3 regions of the Streptomyces sp. NPDC015125 genome follow, and region 3 is predicted to be linked to each of the others. Evidence: riboswitches for the same ligand, from Rfam matches in the RefSeq annotation. Region 3 holds a riboswitch; each other region holds the start of a gene.
What was found. Region 3 has a riboswitch for thiamine pyrophosphate ahead of ACF088_RS00365 (thiamine ABC transporter substrate binding subunit). Riboswitches for the same ligand answer to the same signal wherever they lie in the genome.

Region 1 (3,894 bases), on a different contig from region 3:
GTCGGGCAGCAGGGTGCGCTCGTCGGCGACCACTTCCAGCTTGACCCAGTCCGTGCCGAGCGCTTCCCGGGCGAGCCGGGCGGTGAGCACCGCTTCGCCCGCGGTGAAGCAGCCCGCGGTATTCGGCAGCACCTTGATCTTGTGCCGCTCCAGTACGGACAGCACCGAGCCCTGCACGGTCGGATCCAGCCGCCGCATGGCGACCGTGGTCAGCTCCGTACCGGAGGCGAGCAGCGCCCGCTCCAGGACGTCGAGGCTGGGCGCGCCACCGGTCCCCATGATCAGGCGGGACGCGAAAGCGGTGCCGGCGAGGGTGAGGGGGTCACAGCCCGCGGCGAAGCCGCTGTCGGATGCGGTGGGGGGCGTCCCCCGGAGCGTTGCGGTGTCGGTCATGTCTGCGGATCAGCCTCCCTGGACCGCGGTGAGCACCTCGACGCGGTCGCCGTCGGCGAGCGGAGTGGTGGGCCACTGGGTACGGGGCACCACGGTCTCATTGACCGCCGCGGCCACCCCGGCGGGCGCCTGGGACAGTGTGGCGACGAGCCGGTCGAGGGTCAGCCCGCCGGGGATCTCGCGGGTCTCGCCGTTGACGGACACCGAGACGGTGGGTGGGGCGGCGTTCATACGGGTTGCTCCTGTGGGGCACGGGTGTGCTCGGGTCCCGGGGCGGTGATGGGGGTCCCCCCGCGCCGTTCAGGGGTGGGGGAGAAGCGCGCGGGGGAGAACGGTCGGGCCTCCTCGGGAAGGAGCCCGGTGGCCAGTACTTCGGCCATCGCGTCACCGGTGACCGGGGTGAGCAGCACTCCGTTGCGGAAGTGGCCGGTGGCGAGGTGCAGGCCGGGCAGTGCGGTCGGCCCGAGCATCGGGGCGTTGTCGGGGGAGCCGGGGCGCAGTCCGGCGCAGGTCTCGACGAGCGGCAGCTCGGTGATGCCGGGGACCAGCTCGTGCGCGTCCCGCAGCAGCTCGTAGACCCCGCCCGCGGTCACGGTGGTGTCCCAGCCCAGCTCCTCGCTGGTGGCGCCGACGACCAGTTCGCCGTTCTCGCGCGGGACCAGATAGAGGGGGCCGCCGCGGACGACCGCCCGTACGGTGCGGGAGAGGAAGGCGGGGCTGCCCGCGGGCATGTCCGGGAGCCGCAGCCGCAGCACCTGGCCCTTGACCGGGCGCACCCGGGGCAGCACCTCGTCGGGCACGCCGGCGAGCCGGCCGCTGTGGCTGCCCGCGGCCAGGACGACCTGACCGGCCGGCACCCGTGTCCCGTCGGCGAGTTCCGCGCCGGTGGCACGGCCGCCGTCGACCGTCAGCCGCGCGGCCGGGCTCCGGTGGAAGGCCACCCCGGAGCGTTCACAGGCGGTCAGCAGCGCGCTCGCCAGCCGGCGCGGATCGACCTGATGGTCGCCGTCCACCCGCAGACCGCCGCGCACCCCGGGGGCGAGCATCGGCTCCAGCCGCCGGCACTCGCGCCCCGTCAGCCACTGTGACTCCAGTCCCGAGCGGATCTGCAGGGTGTGCAGTTCGCGCAGATGGGCACGGTCGTCGGCGTCCAGCGCGACGGCCAGGGTGCCGCACCGCCGATAGCCGACGGGCCGGCCCGCGGCCTCCTCCAGCTCTTCGACGAACCGGGGGTAGCGCCGGGCGGAGGCGAGATTGAGGCCCAGCAGGGTCTGCTCGCCGTAGTGGAGCTCGGTGACCGCTGCCAGCATCCCGGCCGCGACCCGGGCCGCCCCGCCACCGGGCGCGGGGTCGGCCACCGCGGCGCTCAGCCCGCGGACGGCCGCCCGCCAGGCGGTGACCAGGCCGATGATGCCGCCGCCGATGACCAGTACATCAGGGCTTGGCGGGGTGGGTTGTGATCGTGTGGCCGCTGCGTGCATGGGCGTCCAGCCCCTCCCTTCGCCGGCATGACCCGGATCAGGTTCGTACGGTCGGAGGCCGGTCAGCCTCCCTCTCAGCCCGGTGCGTCCGGGCTCCCGCGAGTGCGTGTATCCATCACCCTAATACGGGGCCGCGACGCACCGTAAGGCAGCGCCCCCGGTCTCCCGGGGGCCCGCGTCCCGGGCCGCCCGGACGGTGACGCTGTGTCAGAGATCTCCTTGCGCGCTGCTGCGAGCCGCCTCACACCCCGTCCTAGAGTGATCGGGTGAGCGAGCAGAGCAAGTCCTCCCAGGCCCCTGACCGCACGCCGCACGTCGTGATCGCCGGCGCCGGAATCGCAGGTGTGCAGACCGCGGTCGCCCTGCGCGAACAGGGCTGGCCCGGCGCGATCACGCTCCTCGGTGACGAGCCCCACCAGCCCTACGACCGTCCGCCGCTGTCCAAGGCGGTGCTGCTGGGCAAGGCCGAGGGCTCCGCCTTCGACGTCGACTTCGAAGCGCTCGGCGTGGCACTCCACCTCAGCCGCCCGGTCACCGCCCTGGTGCCGGACGCCCATGTGATCGAGACGGCCGACGGCCCGGTCCCCTACGACTATGCGGTCCTGGCGACCGGTGCCGACCCGATCGTGCTGCCCGGCAGCGAGGGGCTGCCCGGCGTCCATCTGCTGCGCACCCTGGACGACGCCGAGCGGCTGCGGCCGGTGCTCGCCGCCCAGCACGAGATCGTGGTCGTCGGGGCGGGCTGGATCGGTGCCGAGTTCGCGACCGCGGCACGCGAGGCGGGGTGCGCGGTCACCGTCGTCGAAGCCGCCGACCGCCCGCTGGCCGGTGCGCTGCCCGCCGAGGTCGCCGCCCATATGACCGGCTGGTACGCGGATGCGGGCGCTGAGCTGCGCACCGGCGCCCGGGTCGCCTCCGTCACGGCGGGCGCGGTCACCCTCGAGGACGGCACGGTGCTGCCCGCCGACGCGGTGGTCATCGGGATCGGTGCCCGCCCCGCGACCGGCTGGCTGGCCGGCTCGGGCGTCGAGGTCTCGCCGCGGGACGGCTCCGTACTGGCCGACGAGCAACTGCGCACCTCCGTGGCCGATGTCTACGCGGTCGGCGACTGTGCCTCCTTCCCGTCGGCCCGCTACGGCACCCGGCTGCTGATCCACCACTGGGACAACGCGCTCCAGGGCCCGCGCACGGTCGCCGAGAACATCGCCCGCGGCGAGGCGGAAGGGGTGGCCTACGACCCCGTCCCGTACTTCTGGTCGGAGCAGTTCGGCCGGTTCGTGCAGTACGTGGGCCACCACGGGGACGCCGATGAGCTGGTCTGGCGCGGCGACCCGGCCGGGGCCGCCTGGTCGGTGATCTGGCTGCGGGAAGGACGGCTCGTCGCGCTGCTGGCCGTGGGGCGGCCCCGGGACCTCGCCCAGGGGCGGAAGCTGATCGAGCGGGGTGTGGCCCTGGACCGGGAGCGGGCCGCGAATGCGTCGGTGCCGCTGAAGGCCGCGGCGCTGTAGCCGGGCGCCGGCTGCCGGTGCCGGGCGGCGGGTGGGGGGGGAGAGCCGTGACCGGCGGATGCCCCCGGGTGCCGGCTGTCACCCTCCGGTGTGCAGCAGGCCCCTGATGGCGATGCCCGGCTACCGGCTGTCAGTGGGAGGTGGCAGGCTTGTCCCGTGACCGAGATTGACGCAAACATCGATGGACTCGTCCCCGCCTGGCTCACCCTCCCCGACATCGCCGAACAGCTCGGCGTCGAGGTGACGCGGGTCCGGCAGCTGGTCAAGGAGGGCCAGCTGATCGCGGTGCGCCGCGGCGAAAACCGGGCGCTGCACGTGCCCGCCGATTTCATCCAGGACGACAAGGTGGTCAAGGGCCTCGTCGGCACCCTCACCCTCCTCAAGGACGACGGCTTCACCGACGAGGAGATGCTGGAGTGGCTGTTCACCCCGGATGAGACCCTGCCCGGCACGCCCGCCCAGGCGCTGCGCGAGAATCGCGGCACGGAGGTGAAGCGCCGGGCCCAGGCGCT
Region 2 (3,894 bases), on a different contig from region 3:
CGCCGTCCGCCTCACCTTCGACCTTCCCGGCGATGCGCCCGTGACCTGGGCGTTCGGTCGAGAGTTGCTGCTGGACGGGCTGAGCCGGCCGTCCGGTGAGGGTGATGTGCGTATCGAGCCGGCATCCCCCGCGCACCTCAGTGATGTCTTCATCAGCCTTCAAGTCGGCGCCGAGCGCGCGCTGTTCCGCGTCAGCGCGGCACCGTTGGTCGCCTTCCTCGACCGTACGGACCGGCTTGTACCGCTGGGCAAGGAAGAGGTCTGCGACACCCTGGAGGCCGTGCTGGACCAGATCCTCACGGAGGCGCCGGCCGGCTGACCCGCCCCGGTCGCACCGTCCACGCCGACGCCCTGCCGGGTACGCCGGTCCTCCTGCGTGCCCGCGTACCCTCCGCTCCCTGCCCGTGCCGCCTGCCTGCCACCGCACTCCTCCCGTCCGCCCCCGCCCCTCTCACGGCCCGTGGGGGACGGAAGTCGTGTCCCTGAGCTTCCGTCACCGCTTACGGCGCCTGCCGCGTCCCCCGCGACGGCCCGGACGGCTCTCCGTGGCGCCTGTCGGCATGCCGGCACCCATTCCGGCCCCGGCATCCACCTCGGCCCCGAAATCTGCCCCGGACTGCCGGACGACTCCCGGCCCGCCGTCACTTCCCGGCCCGCCCCGCCCCTTCCGGTCCGCCGAGACCACCAGTGCCGCCAGCAACGTCGTCAGCGGCACTGCGGCCACCAGCCCGATGCTGCCCACGAGCGTGCGGACGACCTCCTCCGCGACCACTTCGCTCGTGGCGACCGTGCCGACGCTGCTCTGTGCGATCGAGAACAGCAAAAGCAACGGCAGTGCGGCACCCGCGTAGGCCAGCACAAGGGTGTTGACGACGGACGCGATGTGGTCCCGGCCGATCCGCATCGCGGCGCCGTAGAGCTTGCGCCAGCCGGCCAACGGGTCCGCCTCCTTGAGTTCCCAGACCGCGGCGGTCTGCGTCACCGTCACATCGTCGAGCACCCCCAGAGACCCGATGATGATCCCGGCGAGCAGCAGACCGCGGATCTCGATATCGGGGTACAGGCCGTGCACCAGCCCCGTCGTGTCGTCCGTATTGCCGGTCAGCAGCGCCCAGTTGATGAACACCGATCCGAGCAGCCCGATCAGCAGCAGCGAGGCGAGGGTGCCGAGTACGGCCACCGACGTACGGGCCGTCAGCCCATGGCACAGGTACAGCGCGATCAGCATGATCGCGCTTCCCCCGACCACTGCCACCACCAGCGGGTTGGAACCCTGAAGGATCGCCGGGAGGATGAACAGCGTCAGGACCACAAAGCTGGCCGCCAGTGCCACCAGCGCCAGTACTCCACGCAGTCGGCCGACGATTACCACCGCGAACGCGAAGAGGGCGGCCAGTACCCACATCGGGAGGGTCCGGTCGACATCGCTGACCGAATACTGCAGATCCTTCGGCGCCTTGGGGGAGTACGCCACCACCACGTCCTGGCCGGTGGTGTAGTGACGCAGGGCGTCCGGCGTCACTACCGCCTGGAAGGTGCGTCCCGCGTTCTCTCCCGTGGTGACTTTGATCGTCGCCTGCTGACAGGGCTCGCCTTTGGCCCGGCCCCCGGCCGGTGGTTGTCCTGTCGGGGACGGTGGCTGGGGCTGCTGCTCGGCATGGACATCCGCGCAGTTCACCTCCGCCACCTTGATGACTCTGGCCTGCTCCGTGGGCTGGTCGAAGCCGACGCCGGACGGCTTATGGGGAGGCGCACCTCCCGGCCAGAGCACGACCAGGCCGACCGCCACCGCGGCTGCAAAAGGGATCAACACTGCCGCGATGACCTTGCGCAGATGCCGGGAGACGGGCGCGGCAGGGCCATGGCCGTGCGCGTGTGAGTGCACGGCGGAATGGTGGTGGGACTCGTGAGGGCTCACCACCCGATCATTGCAAGAACTCCGGGGCCCCCTGTTCACTCCGCCACATCGGCCGCTACCGTGGTGCCACCTTTGCAATCGCGGGAGCTCGGAGCACCGGGCTGAGAGGGCGCTGACCTTCGTCCCAGCGGCGTTTCACGTGAAACGCCCATGGACGCAAGCCGCTGCGTCGACCGCTGAACCTGTTACCGGGTAATGCCGGCGTAGGGAGTTGGGTCTCATGACTCTGCAGGATGCACGCACGCCCGAAAACGGAAACGGTGCCGGCGGCAGCAGTGAGCCGCAGATCGGCTGGCACAAGGGCTATGTCTCCGGATCGCGCCCGGATCTTCGGGTCCCGGTCCGGCGGGTGCACCTCACCAACGGCAAGGACGTGACGCTTTACGACACGTCAGGGCCGTACACCGACCCGCACATCGATACCGACGTCCGCCGTGGTCTGGCGCCGCTGCGGGAGAACTGGATCATCACTCGCGGCGACACCGAGGAGTACACGGGCCGCCCCCTGCGGCCCGAGGACGACGGCCTCAAGCACACCTCGCCGCGCGGCGGTCTCAAGAACCTCGACGCGGTCTTCCCGGGCCGCCCCCGCCAGCCCCGCCGCGGCCGTGACGGCGCCGCGGTCACCCAGCTCGCCTACGCCCAGCGCGGCGAGATCACCGCGGAGATGGAGTATGTCGCCCTCCGCGAGAACGTCACCCCCGAGTTCGTCCGCGACGAGATCGCGGCGGGACGCGCGGTGCTGCCGTCGAACATCAACCACCCGGAGATCGAGCCGATGATCATCGGCAAGAACTTCCTGGTGAAGGTGAACGCCAACATCGGCAATTCGGCGGTCACTTCCTCCATCGAGGAGGAGGTGGAGAAGATGACCTGGGCGACTCGCTGGGGCGCCGACACGGTCATGGACCTCTCCACCGGCCGCAATATCCACACCACCCGCGAATGGGTGCTGCGCAACTCCCCCGTCCCCATCGGCACCGTCCCCCTCTACCAGGCACTGGAGAAGGTCGACGGCAAGGCCGAGGAGCTGACCTGGGAGATCTACAAGGACACCGTCATCGAGCAGGCCGAACAGGGCGTCGACTACATGACGGTGCACGCCGGGGTGCTGCTCCGTTATGTCCCCCTGACGGCCCGCCGTAAGACCGGCATCGTCTCCCGCGGTGGTTCGATCATGGCGGCCTGGTGCCTGGCGCATCACAAGGAGTCGTTCCTCTATACGCACTTCGAGGAGCTCTGCGAGATCCTCGCCTCGTACGACGTCACCTACTCGCTCGGAGACGGCCTGCGCCCCGGATCCATCGCGGACGCCAATGACGAGGCCCAGTTCGCGGAGCTGCGGACACTCGGTGAGCTGAACACCATCGCCAAGCGGCACGGCGTCCAGACGATGATCGAGGGCCCGGGACATGTCCCGATGCACAAGATCAAGGAGAACATCGACCTCCAGCAGGAGATCTGCGAGGAGGCCCCGTTCTATACGCTCGGGCCGCTGACCACCGATATCGCACCCGCCTACGACCACATCACCTCTGGTATCGGCGCGGCGATGATCGCTTGGTGGGGCACCGCCATGCTCTGCTACGTCACGCCCAAGGAGCATCTGGGCCTCCCGGACCGCGACGACGTCAAGACCGGCGTCATCACGTACAAGATCGCGGCTCATGCGGCAGACCTGGCCAAGGGGCATCCGGGCGCCCAGGGATGGGATGACGCGCTCTCCGACGCCCGCTTCGAGTTCCGCTGGGAGGACCAGTTCAACCTGGCCCTCGACCCGGACACGGCCCGCGCCTTCCATGACGCGACGCTGCCTGCCGAGCCGGCGAAGACGGCCCACTTCTGCTCGATGTGCGGCCCGAAGTTCTGCTCGATGAAGATCAGCCAGGACATCCGCCGCGAACACGGGGGTGATCTGGCGATCGACCCCGAGGCCGGAATGGCCGAGAAGTCGAAGGAGTTCGCGGCTGCGGGCA
Region 3 (3,894 bases):
GCTCCATAGCCGTCCGGTCCGGCGAACGACCGCTCCACGAGCACCAGGAGCGGCACGAGGAGCAGGACGGTGATGACGGCGAGCGTCCCCCACAGCAGCGTCCACTGCCCGCGGCCGCGCGGCCGGTGTGCGGTCTGTGAGGCCGGCACGAGCCGCAGGGCGGTTTCCCGGCGGCGCACCGTCCAGGCATGCAACGCCAGCACGCCCAGCACCGCCGCGAATTGGACCATGGTGAGGACGGCGGCCGTCGGCAGATCCAGGAACTCCGCGGTCTGCCGGTAGATCTCCACCTCCAGCGTCGCGAAGGTGGGCCCGCCCAGAATCTGCACCACCCCGAAGGAGGTGAAGGTGAAGAGGAAGACCATCAGCGCGGCGGCCGCGACGGCGGGCCCCAGGGCCGGCAGGGTCACCCTCCGCCAGGCCGCGAACCGTCCGGCCCCCAGCATCCGCGCCGCCTCTTCCTGACGCGGGTCGAGCTGGGCCCAGAGTCCGCCGACGGTCCGGACGACCACGGCGTAGTTGAAGAACACATGCGCGAGCAGGATCGCCCACACCGAGGTGTCCAGGCGCAGGCCCCACAGCTCGTCCAGCAGTCCGCCCCGCCCGGCCAGCGCCAGGAAGGCCGAGCCGACGACGACGGTGGGCAGCACGAACGGCACCGCCACCACCGCCCGCAGCAGCTGTTTGCCCGGGAAGTCGAAACGCGCGAAGACATACGCACCGGGCAGCGCGATCAGCAGCGTCAGCCCGGTCGAGGCCGCCGCCTGCCAGACGGTGAACCACAGCACATGCACGACGTCCGGGTCGCTCAGCACGGTCCCGAACCGGCCGAATTGCCACTGTCCGCCGTCCTTCAGCCCCCGCCCGACGATCGCCACGACCGGATAGGCGAAGAACAGCGCGAAGAAGGCGAGCGGCACCGCCATCAGGCCGAGCCGCGCCGCCGTTCCCCGCACGGGCCGCGGGCGCCGGCTGCGGACTACTTCAGAACGAGCGAGGACCACTGCTTGATCCACTGTTCGCGGTTCTTGGTGATCGTCTCGGGAGGCAGCGTCGTGGGCTTGCCGATCGTCGTGCCGTACTTGGTGAACAGCTCCGGCACCTTGGCGTCCTCGCGTGCCGGGTTGACGAACATCTGCAGCGGTACGTCCTCCTGGAACTTCTTGCTCAGCAAAAAGTCCAGCAGCGCCTTACCGCCCTTCTCGTTCTTCGCTCCCTTGAGCAGGCCGCCGAATTCGATCTGGCGGAAGCAGGTGCCCGTCGCGACCCCGGTCGGCGCCTCCTTGGGCGCGGGCTTCTTGCCCAGCACCTCGGCCGGCGGGCTGGAGGCGTAGGAGACCACCAGCGGCTTGTCGCCCTTGCCCTGGCCGGCCGCGGAGCCCGAGAACCGGTCGTTGTAGGCCTGTTCCCAGCCGTCGACGACCTCGACGCCGTTGGCCTTGAGCTTCTTCCAGTAGCTCTGCCAGCCGTCCTGCCCGTACTTCGCGATGGTGCCGAGCTGGAAGGCGAGCCCCGGGGAGGACGTGGCGGAATTCTCCGTCACGAGCATGCCCTTGTACCGGGGCTTCAGCAGATCATCGAAGCTCTTCGGCGGCGCGGTCTTGTGGCGGGCGAAGTACCCGCGGTCGTAGTTGACGCAGATGTCGCCGTAGTCGAGCGGGGTGACGCGGTGCTCGCCCTTGTCGAGCTGCAGCCCGGCCGGAACGTCCGCCAGCCCCTTGGCCCGGTACGGGCTGAAGACTCCCTCGTGCAGACCGCGCGAGAGCAGCGTGTTGTCGATGCCGAAGAACACATCGCCCTGCGGATTGCCCTTGGACAGGATCGCCTGGTTGACGGCCTTCCCGGCATCCCCGCCCTTGAGGATCCTGACCTGGTAGCCGCTCTCCTTCTCGAAGGCGCTCAGGACGGACTTGGAGACGTTGAACGAGTCATGGCTGACGAGCGTGACGGTCTTGGCGTCCGCACCCCCGCCGCCCGGGGCACCGCATGCGGCCAGCGCGGACATGCCGACCGCGGCGGCGACCGCCGTGGCGGTGATTCTGCTCGTGGTGCTCACTGATTTCCTCCTGGCTGGCCAGGAAGAGACGCGGCCCCGCCCGGTGTCCACGGCTCCCGGCGTCCGAAGACGTACGGAGGGGACTCGGGGCGGGGCGCAACAGCATGAGTGACGACCGAACTTCCTACCCGGAATGACCCGGGCGAGGTTCAAGGGTCTGCGGGCGCCGTAGGTCTACGACGCTTCCGCACTCTCAGCGCTGTGGCGCTCCCCTGTCGGATGGTGCATTTGTTCGATCACACAGTACCAGCGGGCGGTCAACGTTCCGAGGCCGCGAGCTGCCCGCAGGCGCCGTCGATCTCCTGGCCGCGGGTGTCGCGGACGGTCACCGGCACACCGTGTGCCTCGATGGCCTGGACGAACGCCCGCTCGTCCTCGGGACGCGAGGCGGTCCACTTCGAACCGGGCGTCGGATTCAGCGGAATGAGGTTCACATGGACGCGCTTGCCCTTCAGCAGCCGTCCCAGCAGGTCACCGCGCCACGCCTGGTCGTTGATGTCCCGGATCAGCGCGTACTCGATCGAAATCCGGCGCCCGGACTTCTCCGCGTACTCCCACGCCGCGTCCAGCACCTCACGCACCTTCCAGCGCGTGTTGACGGGCACCAGGGTGTCGCGCAGCTCGTCATCGGGCGCATGCAGCGACACCGCCAGCCGGCACTTGAATCCTTCGTCGGCGAACCGCAGCATCGCCGGCACCAGCCCGACCGTCGAGACGGTGATGCCCCGCTGGGAAAGCCCCAGCCCGTCGGGCTCGGGGTCGGTCAGCCGCCGGATCGCCCCGACCACCCGCTTGTAGTTGGCGAGCGGCTCGCCCATCCCCATGAAGACGATGTTGGACAGCCGCGCCGGCCCGCCCGGCACCTCGCCGTCGCGCAGCGCTCGCATCCCGTCGACGATCTGGTGCACGATCTCGGCGGTCGACAGATTCCGGTCCAGGCCCGCCTGCCCCGTCGCGCAGAACGGACAGTTCATTCCGCACCCGGCCTGCGAGGAGATGCACATGGTGACCCGGTCCGGGTAGCGCATCAGCACGGACTCGACGAGCGTGCCGTCGTGCAGCTTCCACAGGGTCTTGCGCGTGGTGTCGTCGTCACACGAGATGTGCCGCATGACCTTCATCAGGTCCGGCAGCAGCTCGCTCGCCAGCTTCTCGCGCGCCGCGGCCGGGATGTCGGTCCACTGCGCCGGGTCGTGCGCATAGCGGGCGAAGTAGTGCTGCGACAGCTGCTTGGCGCGAAACGGCTTCTCCCCGATCGCGGCCACCGCTTCGCGACGCTCGACGGGAGTGAGATCGGCAAGGTGCCGCGGAGGCTTCTTGGCCCCACGCGGCGCGACGAAAGTAAGTTCTCCGGGTGCAGGCATGGTGCGTCCAGTGTGGCAGATCGTCCAGGGAGCCCCAGGCCGGAGCGGTGAGGGGTCCATCACCCACGGTGGCCTTCTGCCCTTGACGGCCCGCCTCGCACGGCCCGGGGACGGCCCGGGGACGACCCGGGGACGCCCCGGGGACGGCCGGATCATCGGCTCGACCTCGGCCTTGGCGCTCAACTGTGATCACTCCGTGTGGCGGGGAAACCGGGTGAGCAGTGGCCGCCGAAGAGATCTCGGCTTGGTTGCGTTAGCCGGCGGGTTGGGGGGCAGCTCGCTCACCAGGCGCATACTGCTCGTAATGACAAAACCTGCCGTAGCCCGGCGCCATCTGCCGTCCAGCCCCTTCAAGCCCCCGGTCACGCGTCCTCCCAAGCAGTTCGCGATGGGCGACCGGGTCACACACGATGAGTACGGCCTCGGCCGCGTGATCTGTATCGAGGATGAGATCGCGGTACTTGTCGACTTCGG

Region 1: linked by a shared signal. The riboswitch ahead of thiO (glycine oxidase ThiO) and the one ahead of ACF088_RS00365 (thiamine ABC transporter substrate binding subunit) in region 3 are both predicted to bind thiamine pyrophosphate.
Region 2: linked by a shared signal. The riboswitch ahead of thiC (phosphomethylpyrimidine synthase ThiC) and the one ahead of ACF088_RS00365 (thiamine ABC transporter substrate binding subunit) in region 3 are both predicted to bind thiamine pyrophosphate.

Annotation. Positions count from the first base shown of each region.
Region 1 is NZ_JBIBVF010000030.1:641-4,534, forward strand. It holds gene ACF088_RS37750 (thiazole synthase) at 1-393, opposite strand, end outside; gene thiS (sulfur carrier protein ThiS) at 403-624, opposite strand; gene thiO (glycine oxidase ThiO) at 621-1,874, opposite strand; TPP riboswitch at 1,872-1,984, opposite strand; gene ACF088_RS37765 (NAD(P)/FAD-dependent oxidoreductase) at 2,141-3,382, shown strand; gene ACF088_RS37770 (Rv2175c family DNA-binding protein) at 3,539-3,894, shown strand, end outside.
Region 2 is NZ_JBIBVF010000006.1:257,665-261,558, reverse strand. It holds gene ACF088_RS17095 (SsgA family sporulation/cell division regulator) at 1-319, shown strand, start outside; gene ACF088_RS17090 (YibE/F family protein) at 494-1,921, opposite strand; TPP riboswitch at 1,989-2,145, shown strand; gene thiC (phosphomethylpyrimidine synthase ThiC) at 2,139-3,894, shown strand, end outside.
Region 3 is NZ_JBIBVF010000001.1:95,227-99,120, forward strand. It holds gene ACF088_RS00360 (ABC transporter permease) at 1-1,004, opposite strand, end outside; gene ACF088_RS00365 (thiamine ABC transporter substrate binding subunit) at 980-2,056, opposite strand; TPP riboswitch at 2,160-2,280, opposite strand; gene rlmN (23S rRNA (adenine(2503)-C(2))-methyltransferase RlmN) at 2,314-3,420, opposite strand; gene ACF088_RS00375 (hypothetical protein) at 3,725-3,894, shown strand, end outside.